Regions from separate parts of the Phytopseudomonas argentinensis genome, predicted to be linked through region 2. Evidence: riboswitches for the same ligand, from Rfam matches in the RefSeq annotation. Region 2 holds a riboswitch; the other holds the start of a gene.
The links. A riboswitch is a leader RNA that binds a small molecule or an ion and turns the genes downstream of it on or off. The one in region 2 is predicted to bind cobalamin.
Positions count from the first base shown of each region.

Region 1: linked by a shared signal. The riboswitch ahead of cobO (cob(I)yrinic acid a,c-diamide adenosyltransferase) and the one ahead of SA190iCDA_RS02810 (CbtB domain-containing protein) in region 2 are both predicted to bind cobalamin.

Region 1 is NZ_CP056087.1:3,619,917-3,629,005, forward strand. It holds gene cbiB (adenosylcobinamide-phosphate synthase CbiB) at 1-18, opposite strand, end outside; gene bluB (5,6-dimethylbenzimidazole synthase) at 31-681, opposite strand; gene SA190iCDA_RS16210 (cobyrinate a,c-diamide synthase) at 678-1,985, opposite strand; gene cobO (cob(I)yrinic acid a,c-diamide adenosyltransferase) at 2,000-2,635, opposite strand; cobalamin riboswitch at 2,772-2,997, opposite strand; gene SA190iCDA_RS16220 (C40 family peptidase) at 3,067-3,594, opposite strand; gene SA190iCDA_RS16225 (C40 family peptidase) at 3,730-4,365, opposite strand; gene SA190iCDA_RS16230 (NAD-dependent deacylase) at 4,420-5,199, opposite strand; gene SA190iCDA_RS16235 (DNA-3-methyladenine glycosylase I) at 5,199-5,918, opposite strand; gene ttcA (tRNA 2-thiocytidine(32) synthetase TtcA) at 5,941-6,765, opposite strand; gene SA190iCDA_RS16245 (DNA-J related domain-containing protein) at 6,908-7,486, shown strand; gene SA190iCDA_RS16250 (SprT family zinc-dependent metalloprotease) at 7,569-8,063, shown strand; gene SA190iCDA_RS16255 (chemotaxis protein CheV) at 8,100-8,987, opposite strand; gene SA190iCDA_RS16260 (glutaredoxin family protein) at 9,070-9,089, opposite strand, start outside.
Region 2 is NZ_CP056087.1:599,192-608,280, reverse strand. It holds gene cobN (cobaltochelatase subunit CobN) at 1-3,157, opposite strand, end outside; gene cobW (cobalamin biosynthesis protein CobW) at 3,556-4,605, opposite strand; cobalamin riboswitch at 4,703-4,893, opposite strand; cobalamin riboswitch at 4,990-5,192, shown strand; gene SA190iCDA_RS02810 (CbtB domain-containing protein) at 5,287-5,472, shown strand; gene SA190iCDA_RS02805 (CbtA family protein) at 5,483-6,202, shown strand; gene SA190iCDA_RS02800 (cobalamin biosynthesis protein) at 6,199-6,606, shown strand; gene cobM (precorrin-4 C(11)-methyltransferase) at 6,682-7,455, shown strand; gene SA190iCDA_RS02790 (hypothetical protein) at 7,418-7,732, opposite strand; gene SA190iCDA_RS02785 (patatin-like phospholipase family protein) at 8,681-9,089, opposite strand, start outside.

The sequences.
Region 1 (9,089 bases), 2.1 Mb from region 2:
GCTGAGGATCAGGCTCATGGACGGTTCTCGTTAATCATGGTGATCCCAGCGGTTCTGAAACAGCAATTCATGCAGCGGCCGCACCTGTGCCCAGCCTTCCTGAGCCAGCATCGGCGCTGGGTAGAAGGCCTGCACCGGCCCCAGGCAGAGCACCGCGACCGGCTTGCTACCCGGCGGCATGCCCAGCAATTCGGCCAGCGCGACGGGGTCGAACAGCGACACCCAGCCCATGCCCAACCCTTCGGCACGGGCTGCCAACCACAGGTTCTGGATCGCGCAGGACAGCGACGCCATGTCCATTTCCGGCAAGGTGCGCCGGCCGAACACATGGGCCTCTCGGCCCTCCATCAGCGCGGCCACCAGCACTTCGGCGCAATCGCGAACACCCTCGACCTTCAGGCGCATGAATTCGTCCGAACGCTCGCCCAGGGCCTCGGCGGTCAGCTGACGTTCGCGCTCGACCAGTTGGTAAATGCCTTCACGCAGCGCCGCCCGGGTGACGCGGATAAAGCGCCACGGCTGCATCAGCCCGACGCTGGGCGCCTGGTGCGCGGCTTCGAGCAAGCGGGCGAGTAGCTCGGGCGCCACCTCGCCGCCGCTGAAATGGCGCATGTCGCGGCGCTCGGCGATGGCGCGGTAGATGGCGGCGCGCTCTTCGGCGCTGAAGGCGTGCTCGCTCATGGCCGCAGCAACGCCGCGGCGGCCGTCGGGTTCGACGGCAGATAGAAGTGGATATAAGAGGCGGTCAGGCGCCCGATCCGAAATACCGCCTCGCTGACCGGCTTGTCATTCGGACAGTCGCCAAGGACCAGTGGCTGCAACCCGGACTCCAGGCGCGAATGGTGGTAGCTGTGCCCGCGCAGTTCGCCCTCGGGCAGTGCCACGCGCTGCAACGCCAGGGCGACCAGGCGCTTCTGCATCTGCCCGTGGCCAGGCACCAGGCCGGCCAGTTCGGCGCGCTCGCCGGCGACATCGCTCAGCGATTCGAGCAGGTACAGCATGCCGCCGCACTCGGCGAGCAGCGGCTTGCCGGCCTGCTGGTGCGCCCTGATGGCGTCGATCATCGGTCGATTGCCACTCAGTGCCTGCAGATGTAGTTCCGGGTAGCCGCCGGGCAGATAGAGGCTGTCCACCTCGGGTAGCGCTTCGTCGCCCAGCGGGCTGAAAGACACCAGGGTCGCCCCCATGCGCTCAAGCAGATCGAGATTGGCCTGGTAGATAAAGGCGAAGGACGCATCGTGCGCCACGCCGATACGCACGCCTTCCAGCAGCGGTTCCAGTGGCGCCAGCGCGGGCGCCGCGAAGGTCACGGGCGGCGGCATGGTCAGGGTGGCGGTCTGCTCGAGGGCATCGGCCGCGGCATCCAGGCGCACATCCAGGTCGGCCAGCTCGGCGGCCTGTACCAGACCAAGGTGCCGGCTTGGCAGCTCGATGGCGGCACTGCGCGGCAACGAGCCGTACCAGCGGATCGAGGCCGGCAGGCTGTCACGGATCAGGTCGTTATGGCGACCTGGATTGACCCGGTTGCCGAGCACGCCGGAGAACGGCAGGTCCGGCTGGTAGCTGGCCAGGCCAACGGCCAGGGCGCCGAAGGTCTGGGCCATGGCCGAACCGTCGATCACCCCAAGCACCGGCACGCCGAAACGACGCGCCAGGTCAGCTGCCGACGGCGAGCCGTCGAACAACCCCATCACGCCTTCGATGAGAATCAGATCGGCCTCGCCCGCCGCTTCCCAGAGCAGCCGCCGGCTCTCGGCCTCGCCGACCATCCACAGGTCGAGCTGATAGACCGGGTTGCCGCTGGCACGGGAGAGGATCATCGGGTCGAGAAAATCCGGCCCGCACTTGAATACCCGCACCCGCTTGCCCTGCCGGGTATGCAGGCGCGCCAGGGCGGCGGTGACGGTGGTCTTGCCCTGCCCCGAAGCCGGCGCGGCAATCACCAGGGTCGGGCAGCGCCGTGGCGTCCCCGGCTCGACGGACAGCGCTTGCTGCGTATTCAAAATTCCACGCCCTTCTGCGCCTTCACCCCGGCCTTGAAGGCATGCTTGACCAGGGTCATCTCGGTCACCGTGTCGGCGGCCTCGAGCAACGCCGGCGGCGCGCCGCGGCCGGTCACCACCACGTGCTGCAGTTCCGGGCGCGACTCGATATCGCGCAGCACCAGATCCAGGTCCAGATAACCGTGCTTGAGGGCGATATTCAGCTCATCGAGCACCACCAGGGCGATCCGCGGATCGCCCAGCAATTGCCTGGCGACATCCCAGGCCTGGCGGGCCTTCTCGATGTCGCGCTGGCGATCCTGGGTATCCCAGGTGTAACCCTCGCCCATCACGTGGTAGCTGACTTCATCGGGGAAACGGCGGAAAAACTGCTCCTCGCCGGTGGCCATGCCGCCCTTGATGAACTGCACCACGCCCACCTTGAGGCCATGGCCCAGCGCTCGGGCAACCATGCCGAAGGCCGAGCTGCTCTTGCCCTTGCCGTTGCCGCTGTGCACCAGCAGCAAACCGTATTCGTCCTGGGCCTGGGCGATCCTGTCGTCCATCAGCGCCTTCTTGCGCGCCATACGGGCGTTGTGGCGCGCATCGCGTTCGGCCGATTCGCGACTGGGGGGTGGGGTCGACTCGCTCATGGGATCTCCTCGGTGCCAGCACGCCTGCGCAGCTGAAACGCTCAGGCATGCATTGATGCCTGACGATAAAAACGATCACGCAGGAGCAGGCAGGGGCTGGCCCTGGGGCCGCGCACCGGCCGCGCCCACCGCGCAACCTAAGGAAAAAGCGACAGGCCGGTCTCCGGGCTTGCGAGCGCGAGTCCCCTGGGACACAGCGACCAACGCGCCTTCCCGTATCAGCGATACAGTGGCCAGAAGCGTGGTTGGACTCGTTTACCGTTGCGGGGGCAGCGTCGGCATTGCTCGCTTGGCGGCAGCGCACCGACTTCCCAGTTTCACCCCTGGCCGCGACCAGGGGCACCTGAAGCAGGTCGCAAAGGGTAAGGACTGACGGCGTAAGCGTCAATCGCAGAGTCGGTGATGTCGCACGGCCTCGCGCGACGGCATGCTCAGGGATGGCTGGCCAGTTCCACCGGAAAGACGCGCTTGGCTTCGATATAGGTGCGCTGCCAGTAGCTGTTGCCAAGGCTGTCCAGGCGCACCGTGCCACCTGAGGATGGCGCATGCACGAAGCGCCCTTCGCCGACGTAGATGCCGGCATGGCTGACCTGCCGTCCACCGTTGGTGGCGAAGAACACCAGATCGCCACTGCGCAGGGAATCCCGGCCAATGGTCGGCGCGCGCATGCTGATCAGCTCGCGCGTCGAGCGCGGCAGCCTGATGCCGGCGGCGTCACGGTACACGTAGCCGATCAGCCCACTGCAGTCGAAACCGCTGTCCGGCGTATTGCCGCCGTAACGATAGGGGGTACCCACCAGACCCAGTGCGCGGAACAGCACATCGTCCGCGCCCCCCTGATAACCACCGGGTGCAGGCATGACCACGACGGGTTGCGGGGCAGGTGCGGGCACTCGGCTGGAGCAGGCACCGAGCAGTGCGGCGAGCAGAAGGAAGGCGATACGGACGGTGGCAGTCATGGACGGACGATCCTGGAGCCTGAATGCGCCCTACTCTGCCGTGTTCACAACTGCAGTGCAAGCTTTAGCTTTACACTGCAGTCGCTTGAAAACATTCGAATTGTTACCCGAGCATGCTGACCGGGCAACTCCCCATCAGTGTTGAGAGGCCAAATGCTCGGTCGGCGCCAATGCCAGAACGCGCTTGGCTTCAATGAAGGTGCGCTTCCAATAGCCATCGTCCAGGCTGTCGATACGCACGCCGCCGCTGCGACGGCTGGAGGAATGGATGAATTGATCGTCACCCAGGTAGATGCCGGCGTGGCTGACGCGGCCGCGACCGGCCGTGCTGAAGAACACCAGATCGCCGGGTTTCAGGGCCTTGCGATCGACCAGCGGGGCATCGATGTTGATCATGTCGCGAGTCGAGCGCGGCAGTTCCATCCCCAGCTCCTCGCGGAACAGGTAGCCGATGAAGCCGCTGCAATCGAAACCGGTTTTCACCGAGGTACCACCGAAGCGGTAGCGCGTGCCGATCAGGGAAATACCCTTTTCCAGCACGCTGTCCGCCAGTTGCGGCAAGGCGTAAGGGGCATGATTGGCGAAATCGACGACAGCGTCGTTTTCGCCGGCATCCTTGAGCTCCACGACAGGCGCAGCGACCACCGGCCTGGCAGGCAATGAAGCCTGGGCCTGAGGCGTATCGATCTGGGGTTGCGAGGTGTGGTTAGCGCAGGCGGCGAGAACCAATGTGAGTGCGAGAGGCACGAGGGGTGCGAAGCGTTTGCGCATGGGCACGACCGTGGCATGAAAAATGAACAGCCGCGACTATGCCCGCGAACGGGCTCATTTGCAAATATTATGAGCAGCGATGTGACTCAGTAGTTCCGGGAAAACATCTAAGGCCCGTTCTTCCAGCCGCAAGTCAACCCGGTCACTGACCCGGGTGTGCGACAAATTGACCTCCACCGTCACGCCTCCCGACCGGCGCGCCTGCAGCAGCGGCTCGGCTATATAAGGAAAGCTGGCGCTGGTGCCGGCACTGATCACCAGGTCGAAACCCTTCGCCAACTGCCGTCGTAGACGCTCCAGGGCTACGGACGGCAACAGCTCCCCGAACAACGTCACCGGTGGGCGCAGCACGCCATCGCAAGCCGCGCACAGCGGTGGTAGCGGCCGCTGCAGATGCTCGGCCAACCGCTCGTCGGTTTGTCCGCATCGCTGGCAATAAAGCGGCGCCAATTCTCCGTGAATCTCTATCAGCCGGTCCATGGGGCTGCCGGCCAGGCGGTGGTACCCATCGATATTCTGGGTCAGCACCCAGCATTCGGGCTTGATGGCCTGCAGTTCGGCTATCGCCTGGTGGCCGGCGTTCGGCCCGGCGCCCAGGCAGGCGCTGCCAAGCTGCGCCAGGTATTTCCAGCACAGCGCCGGATCACGGCGCAGCATCTCGCCGGACATGGCCACCTCGATCGGCACGCCATCATCGGTATGGTCGTTGTACAGGCCGCCGATGCCGCGGTAGGTGGGCAAGCCGGAGTCGGCGGAAATTCCCGCCCCGGTGATGATCAGGATGCGCTGCGCGTCGATGAACGCCGACGCCAGGCGCTGCAGTTGCGGCCGCATCAATGGTTGACCGTATGGGCCAGCATCACCGAAAGCTGGCACAGGGGCCGACCACTTTCCCAATGCCACTGATTGAATGCTGCCTGAACCGCTGCGCGGTCGCGCTGGCTGCTGGGTACCTTGTCGACGATCTTCTGCGCCTTGAGGGCGGCGACCATGTCGTCGCTGGGAATAAAGGTGTCCTTGCCGACCATGCGCAGAAAGCGCGGCGCGGAAAGCCCGCCGAGCTGGGTGCCCTGCTTGGCCAGCCAGTGCCAGAGGCCGACGATATCGGTCACCGGCCACTCGGCGATCAGCGCACCAAAGGCGAAGCCGGGTTTGGGCGCAGCGGCCTTCCCCGCAGCCGCCGGGCCGGTGAGCGCACCGTGCTCGACATCGAGGATGAACTGCGCATTGCGCGGCACGCTCTTGAGCTTGCCCAGGTGGCGAATCAGCCGGGCATCCTGCATCAGTCGTTCCAGGCGCTCGCCCCCCATCAGCACGACCTTTTCCGGGTCGAAGCCGAAGAACACTTCCTCGAAGGCCGGCCACTTGGCGTCGACCAGGCTGTGCTTGAGGCCGGCCCTGAAGATGCGCAGGCTCATGATCGACAGGTAGCGATCGTTACCCAGCGCGCGCAGCTTCTTGTCCGAAACCGGCTGCGGCAGCCGCGCCTCGAGCGCCTCGACCGAGCCGAAGCGGTTCACGCAGTACTCATGCAGCCATCGATAATCGTGCATCGCTTGTGGTCAGCCCTCGAGATTACAGGTTCATCACGTTGAGAAAGCGTGGTGTAGCCTGCTCGTCGATCTTCAGGCTGGTGAAATCGAACAGGTTGCGATCCGCCAGTTGCGAGGGCACCACGTTCTGCAGGGCGCGGAACATGATCTCGGTACGGCCCGGCGACTTGCGCTCCCACTCCTGCAGCATGTCCTTGACCACCTGGCGCTGCAGGTTTTCCTGGGAGCCGCACAGGTTGCAGGGGATGATCGGGAATTCCTTGAGCGTGCTGTAGGCTTCGATATCCGCCTCGCTGCAGTAGGCCAGCGGGCGAATCACCACGTTGCGCCCGTCGTCGGCGCGCAGCTTGGGCGGCATGGCCTTGAGGGTGCCGCCGTAGAACATGTTGAGAAAGAAGGTCTCCAGGATGTCGTCGCGGTGGTGACCGAGGGCCATCTTGGTCGCGCCGATCTCGTCGGCGAAGGTGTACAGGGTGCCGCGGCGCAGGCGCGAGCACAGCGAGCAGGTGGTCTTGCCTTCCGGGATCTTTTCCTTGACCACCGAATAGGTGTCCTTTTCGACGATGTGGTACGCCACCCCGATGGACTCCAGGTAGGCCGGCAGCACATGTTCGGGAAAGCCCGGCTGCTTCTGGTCCATGTTGACCGCGACGATCTCGAAGTTGATCGGCGCGACCTTCTGCAGGTACAGCAGGATGTCGAGCATGGTGTAGCTGTCCTTGCCACCGGACAGGCAGACCATGACCTTGTCGCCCTCCTCGATCATGTTGAAATCGGCGATGGCTTCGCCGGCCTGCCGACGCAGGCGTTTTTGCAGCTTGTTCTGATTGACCGAGAGGGTGCCCATGGCGCGCAAGAATCCGCTATAAGTACTGAAGCCGCGCATTTTACCCAGAAAACGAGGCGCACCCCAGCCACAAAACGGCTAACTGTCGGCGCGCCGGCGAAACCCGCCAGCAACGCGCCCTCTCATCGATCAAGGAAAGCCGATGAACCAGGAAACCTTACCCGACTGCAAGCTGCTCGACCTGCTGGAAGCCTCGCCCGCCGGGCTCACCGAGTACGAACTGCTGTTGCGCCTGAACCGCTGGCAGGGCCGTGACGAGCGCCTGCCGGACGACACTCTGGAGCTGTTTCGCAGCCACTTCCTGCTGTTTCATACGCTGTACCGGCTACGCGATCAACTGCATGCCGAGGGCCGGGCGTCGCTGCAGATCAGCCCGCTGTGCATCCGCCTGCTGCCTTACCAGGCTGGGCAAGGCGGCCTGAGCGAACCGGAGCCACTGCGCGACTACTACCTGGATCTCGATCATTTGCGTGACACCGGCGCCGAGGATGTCGAACAGATGCTTGGCGCCTTCTGGGTGCGCCTGCAGGGCGGCGAAGACCGGCAACAGGCGCTGGCCACGCTGGAGCTGGACGCACAGGCTGGCGAACTCGACCTGACGATCATCCGTCAGCGCTACCGACAGCTGGTCAGCCTTCATCACCCGGATCGCGGCGGCTGCACCCAGCGCCTGCAGCGCATCAACAGCGCCATGGAAACCCTGCAGCGCTACTACCGCTGAGCCCTACCACTCGGCTCAAAGCCCTGCAGCGGGCGAGGATTTGCGACATAATCGGCGGCAGTTACCCGCCCCCGAAGCCGTCATGCCCGATCAGATCCACGCCCGCGTCGAAGCCTGTTACCAGCAGGCGGAAACCTTCTTCAAGCGGCGCTTCACCCGCCCGCAGGTGAGTTTCAAGCTGCGCGGGCAAAAGGCTGGCGTGGCGCACCTCACCGAAAACAAGCTGCGCTTCAATCCGCAGCTGTATCGCGACAACCAGGAAGATTTCCTGCGCCAGACCGTGGCCCACGAGGTGGCCCACCTGATCGCCCACCAGCTGTTCGGCCTGAACATTCAACCCCACGGCGAGGAATGGCAGCTGATCATGCGCGGCGTCTATGAGCTGCCGCCGCACCGCTGCCATACCTACGAGGTGAAGCGGCGCCAGGTCAGCCGGTTCATCTACCGCTGCCACTGCCCACAGGGCGAGTTTCCGTTTTCCGCCCAGCGCCACGCGTTGGTGGCCAAGGGGCGCCGCTACTTCTGCCGGCGCTGCAAGATCACCCTGCAGTTCACCGGCGAGCAGCGCGTCGAATAGAGCCAGGGCGCGGTCGTGCGGCCGTATTAACAGGCCCTAGTTGTCGAGGCGCTGAAAGGCACGCAGCAGCGCGTGGCTGAGGTCCACACTGGAGAACTTGGTGAGCACGTCGTTGGCGCCGACCGCGCGGGCCTTCTCGGTGTTCATGGTGCTGTCCAGCGAGGTGTGCAGCAGCACATAGGTTTCGCCGAGTTCGGCGTCCTTGCGGATCTGCTGAACCAGGGCATAACCATCCATCTCCGGCATTTCGATATCCGAAACCAGCACCTCGACCGGCCGTCCCTCCTCCCGTGCCGCTCGCAATACTTCGAGGGCACTGGCAGCGCTGCGCACCGCCTGGCAATCGAGGTCGAGCTTGCGCAGGGTGATCAGCGTCTGCTGCAGGGCCACCTGGGAATCGTCGACCACCAGCACGCGTCGGCCCTGCAGCAATCGCTGCTCGTCCGCGGTCAGCAGTTGCTCGCCGACCTCTTCGAGCGGCGCCGGGGCGAGTTCATGCAGCACTTTCTCGATATCGAGAATCTGCACGATGGTGCCGTCGATCTGGGTCACTCCGGTGATGAAGGCGCGCGTGCCGGCACCCGAGGGTGGCGGACGCACATCGCGGGTCGAACACTGCACGATACGCTCGACGCTGTGCACGTGCAGGCCCTGCCGAGACCGACTCAGCTCGGTGACGATCAGGCAACCTTCACCGGCATCGCTGCCGCCACGTTCGCCGATCGCCCGGGCCAGGTCGATGACCGTCAGTGCCGAGCCCCGCAAGGTCGCCACGCCACGCACATGGGGGTGCCGACTGGGCATCTTGGTCAGGGCGGGACAGGGAATGATTTCGTTGACCTTGAGCAGGTTGATGCCCAGCAGGCGACCGTTGTGCAAACGAAACAGCAGCAGCGACAGCGCGTCGCCAAGCACCATGTTCATACCCGCATCCCCCATCCAACAGAAAACGAAATAAAGTGGCCCGGCGGCATGGCGCCCGGCTCATTGCTCTAATGGCAATCGGTCAACCCAGAAACGCGGCAA
Region 2 (9,089 bases):
CGCCCTTGCCGTAGGCGTAGCCGCCCCAGTTCAGGTACACCTCGGCCAGGTCCGCGCGGTTTTCCCACAGGCGCTCCTCGACGGCGTTCTGCACGCCCGCGCCATAGGCACCCGGCTTGGCGCCGAAGATCCGCCAGCCGGCCTGGCGCCGCGCCTCGAGTTCGCCCAGCCCGCCGTCCTGCAGGGCCAGGGCTTCCTGCCAGACCCGCGCGGACAGCGGGTTCATGTCCGGCGCCTCGTCCAGATCGGCGACCGCCTGCACGGCGTCGTCGAACAGGCGGATCAGGTTGGCGAAGGCATCACGGAAGAAGCCGGACACCCGCAGGGTGACGTCGACCCGCGGGCGGCCGAGTTGCTCCAGGGGCAGCACTTCGAAGCGCTCGACCCGCCCGCTGCCGGCCTGCCACACCGGGCGTACGCCCAGCAGGGCCATGGCCTGGGCGATATCGTCGCCGCCGGTGCGCATGGTCGCGGTGCCCCACACCGACAGGCCGAGCTGGCGCAGGTGGTCGCCTTCGTCCTGCAGGTGGCGTTCCAGCAGGCGGTCGGCGGCCTGCACGCCAAGGCGCCAGGCGGTGGGCGTGGGCAGGTTGCGTACATCCACCGAATAGAAATTGCGCCCGGTGGGCAGTACATCGAGGCGCCCACGACTCGGCGCGCCGCTGGGGCCGGAGGGCACGAAGCGGCCATCGAGGGCATCGATCAGCCCGTGCATTTCGGCGTCGCCGCAGGCGTCCAGCAGCGGGGCGATATGACCGCGCAGGCTATGCAGCACGGCGGCGCTGAGCGGGCCGACTGATTCGCCACCTTCGACCAGCTGCAAGCCCAGCAGCTCAAGGCGCTCGCGAGTGTCCCCAAAACTGCGCCAGGGCTCATCGCTCAGATCAGCCAAAATCTCCGGGCGCGGCCCCATCCACGGCGCAGCCATATCGCAATCGAGGGGATCGAAGTCGAGTGCCAGATCCTGGGCCAGCGCACGCAACAGGCTGGCATTGCCCCCCTGCCCGTCACCTCGTGGAATGCGCAGCAGCGCCAGCAAGGTGTCGCGGCGCAGCGTGCCGGCCGGCGACTCGCCGAACACATGCAGGCCGTCGCGAATCTGCGATTCCTTGAGGTCGCACAGGTAGGCGTCGAGCTGCGGCAACCAGCTGGCGGGATCGTCACCCTGCAGGCCCAGCTCGCGATCCAGGCTGGCCTCGCGCACCTTGTGCAGGATCTCGCCGCGCAGCTCGGCGGCGCGGCGCAGGTCGAGCTGGCTGGCGTCGTAGTATTCGTCTGCCAGGCGCTCCAGATCGCGCAGCGGGCCATAGCTCTCGGCGCGGGTCAGCGGCGGCATCAGGTGGTCGATGATCACCGCCTGGGTACGGCGCTTGGCCTGGGCGCCTTCGCCGGGGTCGTTGACGATAAACGGATAGATATTCGGCAGCGCGCCGAGAATCGCCGTTGGCCAGCAGCTTTCGGAAAGCCCGACGCTCTTGCCCGGCAGCCACTCCAGGTTGCCGTGCTTGCCGACGTGGATCACCGCGTTGGCCCCGTAGACGTGGCGCATCCAGAAATAGAAGGCCAGGTAGCCGTGGGGCGGCACCAGATCCGGGTCGTGGTAGACCGCCGCCGCGTCCACCTGATAACCGCGGGCCGGCTGGATGCCGACGAAGGTCAGGCCGAAACGCAGGCCGGCGATCATCAGCCGGCCTGCGCGAAACATCGGGTCGCTCTCCGGTGAGCCCCAACGCTCCAGCACTGCCTGACGATTGACTTCGGGCAGGCCGGCGAAGAAGCGCTGGTAGTCGCCCAGCGCCAGGCTTTGCGCGCAGGGCCGCAGGTCGAGGCTGTCGAGGTCGTTGGTCACGCCACCGAGCAGTTGGTGGATCAGTGCGGTGCCGCTGACCGGCAGGCCTTCGACCGGATAGCCCTGGGCTTGCAGGGCCTGCAGGATATTCAGCGCCGCCGCCGGCGTGTCCAGGCCGACGCCATTGCCGATACGGCCGTCGCGGGTCGGGTAGTTGGCGAGCACCAGGGCGATGCGCTTATCCACAGCCGGCAAGCGTTGCAGATCGACCTGGCGGCGCGCCAGTTCGGCGACGAAATCCATGCCCGGCAGGTGCGCGCGGTAGCAGACCACATCGCTCTGGCTGCGCTCGCTGCGCCAGGCCAGGCCCTTGAAGCTGATGGGCCGAGTGATCAGCCGGCCGTCCAATTCCGGCAGCGCGATATGCATGGCCAGGTCCCGGGGACCAAGGCCCTGGGCGTTGCCTTGCCATTGCTCTTCGCTGTCCAGCGCACACAGCGCCTGCAGCACCGGCACGTCACGGCGGAACGGCCGCCCCTGGGGCGACTCGGGGTTGGACTGGGCGAAACCGGTGGTGTTGATGATCACGCTGGCGCCCGCTTCGTCGAGCCAGTCCTCGACCTGCGCCATGCAGGCCGCCTCCTTGAGGCTGGCCACAGCGATGGGCAGCGGGTTGAGGCCCTGGGCCTGCAGGCGCTGGCAGAAGGTGTCGACGAAGGCGGTATTGGCCGCCTGCACCTGGGTGCGATAGAACAGCAGCGCGGCGACTGGTGCGTCGGCCTGCCAGTCGCCGCGCCAGGCCTGCAGCGAGGCATTGCCCAGGCGTGGGTGGTAGAGGCCGACCCGCGGCAGAGCCTGCGGCGGCTGCCAGCCGTAATCACGGCCCATATAGCGGTCGGCGATGCAGTTGAAGAACTGCCGGGCGTTATCCACCCCGCCCTGGCGCAGGTACTGCCAGAGCCGCTCGGCATCCTCGGCGGTCACGTTGCCCAGCGCCATGAGCGCGGGGTCGGGATTATCGCAGCCCGGCACCAGAATCAGCGTCTTGCCCTGCCCGGCCAGTTCCACCAGCCGCTCGATGCCGTAGCGCCAGTAGCTGACGCCGCCATGCACGGAAATCATGATGACCTTGGCGTGCCGGAGCACCTGCTCGACGTAGAAGTCCACCGAGGCGTTGTTGCCCAGCTGCGCCGGGCTGGCCAGGCGCAGGCTGGGGTAATCCTCGGGTAGATGGCGGGCGACTTCGGTCAGCAGCGACAGGTGCGAATCACCGGTGCACAGCACCACCAGCTCGGCGGGGGTCTGGCCGAGGTCGGCGATGCTGTCGGCCGGCAGCGCCTGGCCGGGCTGGGTCCGTAGCAGGTGCATTTAGGCGAGCCGCAAGCTGCAAGCCGCAGGCTGCAAGCTGCTGTAGGGGGGACTCAGGAGCGCAGCGAACAGTCCGCCAAGCCCTGCAGCGTTCTTCACCACGACGCCCCATCGAAAGATCGACGGCATGCGGCTTCGCGACGACTGCACGGATGCAGGAGGTCGAGCGACGCAGGAAGCCAAAGCCGAGTACGCCCTACTCGCTGCAAACTCGAAGCCGCCGTAGGGCGGACTCAGGAGCGCAGCAAACAGTCCGCCAGGCCATGCGGAGTTCTGCACAAGGCCGCCCCATCGAAAGATCGGCGGCGTACTGCTTCGCGACGACTGCATGGATGCAGGAGGTCGAGCGACGCAGGAAGCCAAAGCCGAGCACGCCCTACGCGCGAGCGCGCTTCGCATCAGGCCAACGCCATCTTGAGTTCGGTGGCGATGCCGGCGTGGTCGAGCTCCTGGCCGATCACGATCAGGCGCGTCACCCGGGCTTCGTCGGGCTTCCAGGCGCGGTCGAAGTGCTTGTCGAAGCGCTGACCGACGCCCTGCAGCAACAAACGCATGGGCTTGTTCGGCACGGCGACGAAACCTTTCACGCGCAGAATGCCGTGTTTGCCGACCACGTCCCTCAGGGCAGCGAGCAGGCGCGCCTCGTCCGCTTCGGGTAGTTCCACGTGGAACGAGTCGAATTCGTCGTGATCGTGATCGTCGTCTTCATCGTCATGGTGGGTACGGCGGCCTTCGATATGCAGCTCGGTCTCGCTGTCCAGGCCCAGCAGCACCTCCAGCGGCAGCGAGCCGCCATGGGCCTCGACCACCTTGACCGCCGACGGCAGCTCCTCGGCCACTTCGGCGCGCACCGCGGCCAGCGCCTCGGCATCGAGCAGGTCGGCCTTGTTGAGGATCACCAGGTCGGCGCTGGCCAGCTGGTCGGCGAACAGCTCGTGCAGCGGCGATTCGTGATCGAGGTTGGGGTCGAGCTTGCGCTGGGCATCGACCTGATCGGGGAAGGCGGCAAAGGTGCCGGCCGCCACGGCCGGGCTATCGACCACGGTGATCACCGCATCGACGGTGCAGGCGTTACGGATTTCCGGCCAGTTGAAGGCCTGCACCAGGGGCTTGGGCAGGGCCAGGCCGCTGGTTTCGATAAGGATATGGTCGAGATCGCCGCGGCGCTCCACCAGCTCGCGCATCACCGGGAAGAACTCTTCCTGCACAGTGCAGCACAGGCAGCCGTTGGCCAGTTCGAACACCCGGCCATTGGCTTCTTCCTCGCTGCAGCCGATGGAGCACTGCTTGAGAATCTCACCGTCGATGCCCAGCTCGCCGAATTCGTTGACGATCACCGCGATGCGCCGGCCTTCGGCGTTTTCCAGCATGTGCCGCAGCAGGGTGGTCTTACCGGCACCGAGAAAGCCGGTGACGATGGTGACGGGAAGTTTGGCGAGCGTTTTCATGGTGGCCCCTGGCGTCTACAGAAACGGCGAGCGGGCAATAGGATGGCAGGCACGAGCAGGGCTCGCGCCAAGGCATCACCGGATCACCCCGCCCGGTTGTCGAAAGCGTTATCGAGGCAGGTCTCCTGGCTGGCAGGTCATGGCACGCGGCCGGCCTTCCCGGTCTCCCAGTGGCGATTGGCGACGCACTCGCTGCTTACAGTTGCGGGGGCAGCCACGGCGATCCGTGTTCCCTCTTGAACCTGTTAGAAGCCTTCTGAACAGGTTTCCTCTCCATGGCGACCCATGGAGAACCTCGAAGACCGCAAGGCTACGCAGAGCCTGGGTAACGGTCAATCGCGGCGCGACCTGCAGCATATTGACGCTCTGGCCGCTTCGTGGTGTTCTTGCCCGGTTGTTTCAGGTGTCTCACGCCGCCGCGCGTGAGGTGAAACGGGAAGCCGGTTAGAGTCCGGCGCTGCCCCCGCAACGGTAAGCGAATGCCAGGATCGTTTTGGCCACTGTGCACGCGCATGGGAAGGCCGATCCCTATCGCCGCAAGGTGATCGTCGTGAGCCCGGAGACCGGCCTGAATCCTCTGTTTGGCAACCCGCGGTGGGCGGGCACGCGCCGATCGCTGCCTGCTCGTGCGGGCTGTCTCGCCGTGTCCTGCTGTGCCGTTTACCCCTGAGGTCTACGATCATGTCCAGCAGTGTCCTTTCCGATTCCAGCGCCTCTGCGCTCCCCCTGTCGCAACGTATCCTGCTCGCCGTTGGCAGCTGCGTGCTGGGCGCCGTGCTGATCTTCTTCGCCGGCTTCTCCCAGGTCGAAGCCCTGCACAACGCCGCCCACGATACCCGGCATAGCGCCGCGTTCCCCTGCCACTGAGGGCACCAGAATGATCAAGCGTATCGCCCGGACCGCCGGGTTCGCCGGCCTGCTCGCCGCCATCGTGCTGACCCTGCTGCAGAGCCTGTGGGTAACCCCGTTGATTCAGCACGCGGAGACCTTCGAAGTCGCGGAGCCTGCAGCCACAAGGGAACATGGCCATGACACTGGCACCGTCGCTCACGACCATGACGGCGCCGATGGCCACGGCCATGACGGTGAAGCCTGGGCCCCTGAGGACGGCTGGCAGCGCCTGTTATCCACAGGCCTGAGCAACCTGGTGGTGGCTGTCGGCTTTGCGCTGATGCTCGCCGGTCTGTTCACCCTGCGTGCCCCCGAGAAAACCTGGCAGGGCCTGCTCTGGGGCCTGGCGGGTTTCGCCACCTTCGTACTGGCACCCTCCAGCGGCCTGCCGCCGGAACTGCCAGGCACTGCCGCGGCGGACCTGCTGCTGCGCCAGTACTGGTGGATCGGCACCGCGGCCTCGACCGCCGCCGGCCTGGCGTTGCTGGCATTCGGCAGCAACTGGCTGCTGCGCATTCCGGGCGTGATGATTCTCGCCCTGCCCCACCTGATTGGCGCGCCGCAGCCCGAAGCACATGAAAGCCTGGCGCCCGAAGCGCTGGAGCATCAGTTCATCCTCGCCTCGCTGCTGACCAACGCGGTTTTCTGGGCCGCCCTGGGCCTGACTGCCGCCTGGTTCCATGGCCGTGGGCGCCAGCCGCAGTGAATGAGCGGCCCATCCTCGTCGCCGGCCTGGGTTGCCGGCGCGAGTGCTCGCGCGATGAGCTGCTGGCCTTGCTCGACAGCACCCTGGCCGAGCAGGGCTCGAGCACGGCTGAGCTGACGGCCCTGGCCAGCAGCGCCCACAAGGCGGCTGAACCTGGCCTCCAGCTGTTGGCCGCGCACCTGAACCTGCCGATCCACTTCCTGCCCGCCGAGGTGCTGGCGGGTTACCATGGGCGCCTGACCGAGACCTCGGCCAAGGCGTTGCGGGTGACCGGCATGCCAGGCATCGCCGAAGCCAGCGCCCTGGCCCTGGCCGAACAGCTGAGCGGCCGACCCGCTCGCCTGTGGATAACCAAGCGCAAGAGCGCCGCCGCCACCCTGGCCGTAGCCCGAGTCGATGGGTAGGGATCAAGCCCTATCGATCTGCCGGGATTTTCATCGGTCGATACAAGACACCGCCACCCCATATTCAGGAACCGCATGACCGTCTACTTCATTGGCGCCGGCCCCGGCGACCCCGAGCTGATCACCGTCAAGGGTCAGCGCCTGATCCGCAGCTGCCCGGTGATCCTCTACGCCGGCTCGCTGGTGCCCGACGCGGTGCTCGACGGCCATCAGGCCCATCAGGTGGTCAATACCGCCGAGCTGCACCTGGATGAAATCATCGCCCTGCTGCGCGCCGCCCACGCCCGTGGCGAGGACGTGGCGCGGGTGCATTCCGGCGACCCGTCGCTGTATGGCGCCATCGGCGAGCAGATTCGTCACCTGCGCGCGCTGGGCATACCCTTCGAGATCATTCCCGGCGTGACGGCCACGGCCGCCTGCGCTGCGCTGCTGGAAAGCGAACTGACGCTGCCCGGGGTGTCACAGACGGTGATCCTCACCCGCTACGCCAGCAAGTCGCCGATGCCGGCCGGCGAGCAGCTGCAAGACCTCGCCCGCCACGGCGCGACCATGGCCATCCACCTGGGCGTACCACACCTGGCGAAGATCGTCGCCGAGCTGCTGCCGCACTATGGCGCCAGTTGCCCCATCGCGGTGGTGCATCGCGCCAGTTGGCCGGATCAGGACTGGGCGATCGGCACCCTGGCGGATATCGAGGCGAAGGTCAGCGCCAAGGGCTTCAAACGTACCGCGCTGATTCTCGTCGGCCCGGTACTGGGCGCGGAGGATTTCGCCGACTCGGCGCTCTACAACGAAGGCCACCGCCACCTGTTCAGGGCAGGCGCTGCAGACGATACAGGCTCTCGCTGACCTTGCCGCAGTTGTCGGCAATGGCGATCTGCGCCCCCTGGCGGGCAAGGCGCTCGTTGAGGTCGCTGGCGTACAGCTGCTTGAGGAAGGTCGGGTAGTCGAGCGCCCCATGCTGGCCGAACAACCAGGCATGCAGCGCGGGCAGACGAAAGCTCCACGCCCCCTCCTGGCAATCGAAACCGGCCTCACGCAGCCGTACGATCAATTGCTGATCACCCTGCAGCACCGCTTGGCAGCAGCCATGCAGGGTATCGACCCAGACGGCCAGGTCAGGCAACCCCCCCGCTTGGTGACCAAGCCAGGGGCGAACATCGGATCCAGCAGCAACGATACGATCCCGCCGGTGGTGAGTGCGAGGTAGGGCGGTGCGCCGGACTGTTTTTTCATACCCGTGTAGGTCTGTCAAGGCCAGGTTAAACATCATTATGCTTTTTAACCCTCCCGATCTGCGCGTGACCGAGCCTCAGTCGGCGCTTGCAGAGGTCTCCTCGAGGGGAGCCACCCGCACGACACCTCCGTCAATGGGTACGATCAGACGCCCAGCACGCATTTCGATGCCTGCTCGTGCGCGTTGTGCCGCGGCGGCACCAGATGCTGGCTGCTCTACGGCAGCAGGTAGCACGGCAACCGCTGGCGCGCCGGACACCTGGCCAGCGGGGGGCTGTAACGGTTGGGCTGTCGCCGGGCCCAGCTCTCTCACGAGCGCCGGCGGCGTGGCGCCCGAGCTGATCAGTGACAGAGGCACCACGGGCGCAGGTCGGAAGTTGGACAGCCTCGGCGCTGGCACGGCTGGGGCCGTAACAGGAGAGCTAACCGCAACCGGTTCAGCCTCAGCCAACCTGGGTGACTGGGCCGAACCATTGGCGCAACCGGCCACCAGGCCCAGTGCTCCTACCACTACCACTACACGCTTCATCTCAACTCCCCCACCGCAACCGCTGCGACAACTACGCGCACCGCCATAGAATCACCAGCGCCTGAAAACATCCTAATGACCACAGCTGCCGGACAGTCCGATTGCCCTGCCTCAAACGCCGTGACCGATGATTGACGAACACTCCTTGAACCACGAAATCGAGGTCGTGGCGGCGCAGATCAGGACGATAAGCCTTTCAAGGATCGCCATGCAATCAGCGACTTCCTGGATCTCCAGAGGCCGCCAGGACATCTAGCCCAAGGCACGATCCAGTTCTGCATAAGCCTTGGCAAGGCGATGACCATCAGCCTAGAAGCTGTGCCCCAGGTTCAGATACAAGGCCTTCTCGTTGTCGTCATTGAGGCCATAGCTGAAATTCAGTGGTCCCAGCGGCGTTTCGTAACCCAGGAACACGCTCGCCGCGTTGATGTAGCCGCTGTCGAAGGCGTTGTCGTTGTTCCATACCCGGCCGCGTTCCAGGGAGGCGCCGAGGTAGAGCGGGAAGTCCAGCGGCAGGAACGAGCGCGGCGTCATGCGCCGGTAGTACACCAGCCGCCCGAGGCTGACGTTCTGCCCGGCCAGGGCGTCCTGGCGGAAGCCCGACAGCTGCTGCGCGCCGCCCAGCTGGAAGCTGGAGGTGACGATTTCCGCGTCGTCCAGGGTGCGCCCGTAGCGGCCGCCGATCACCAGGCTGTGCGGTCCCTGGCTGAAGGCCTTG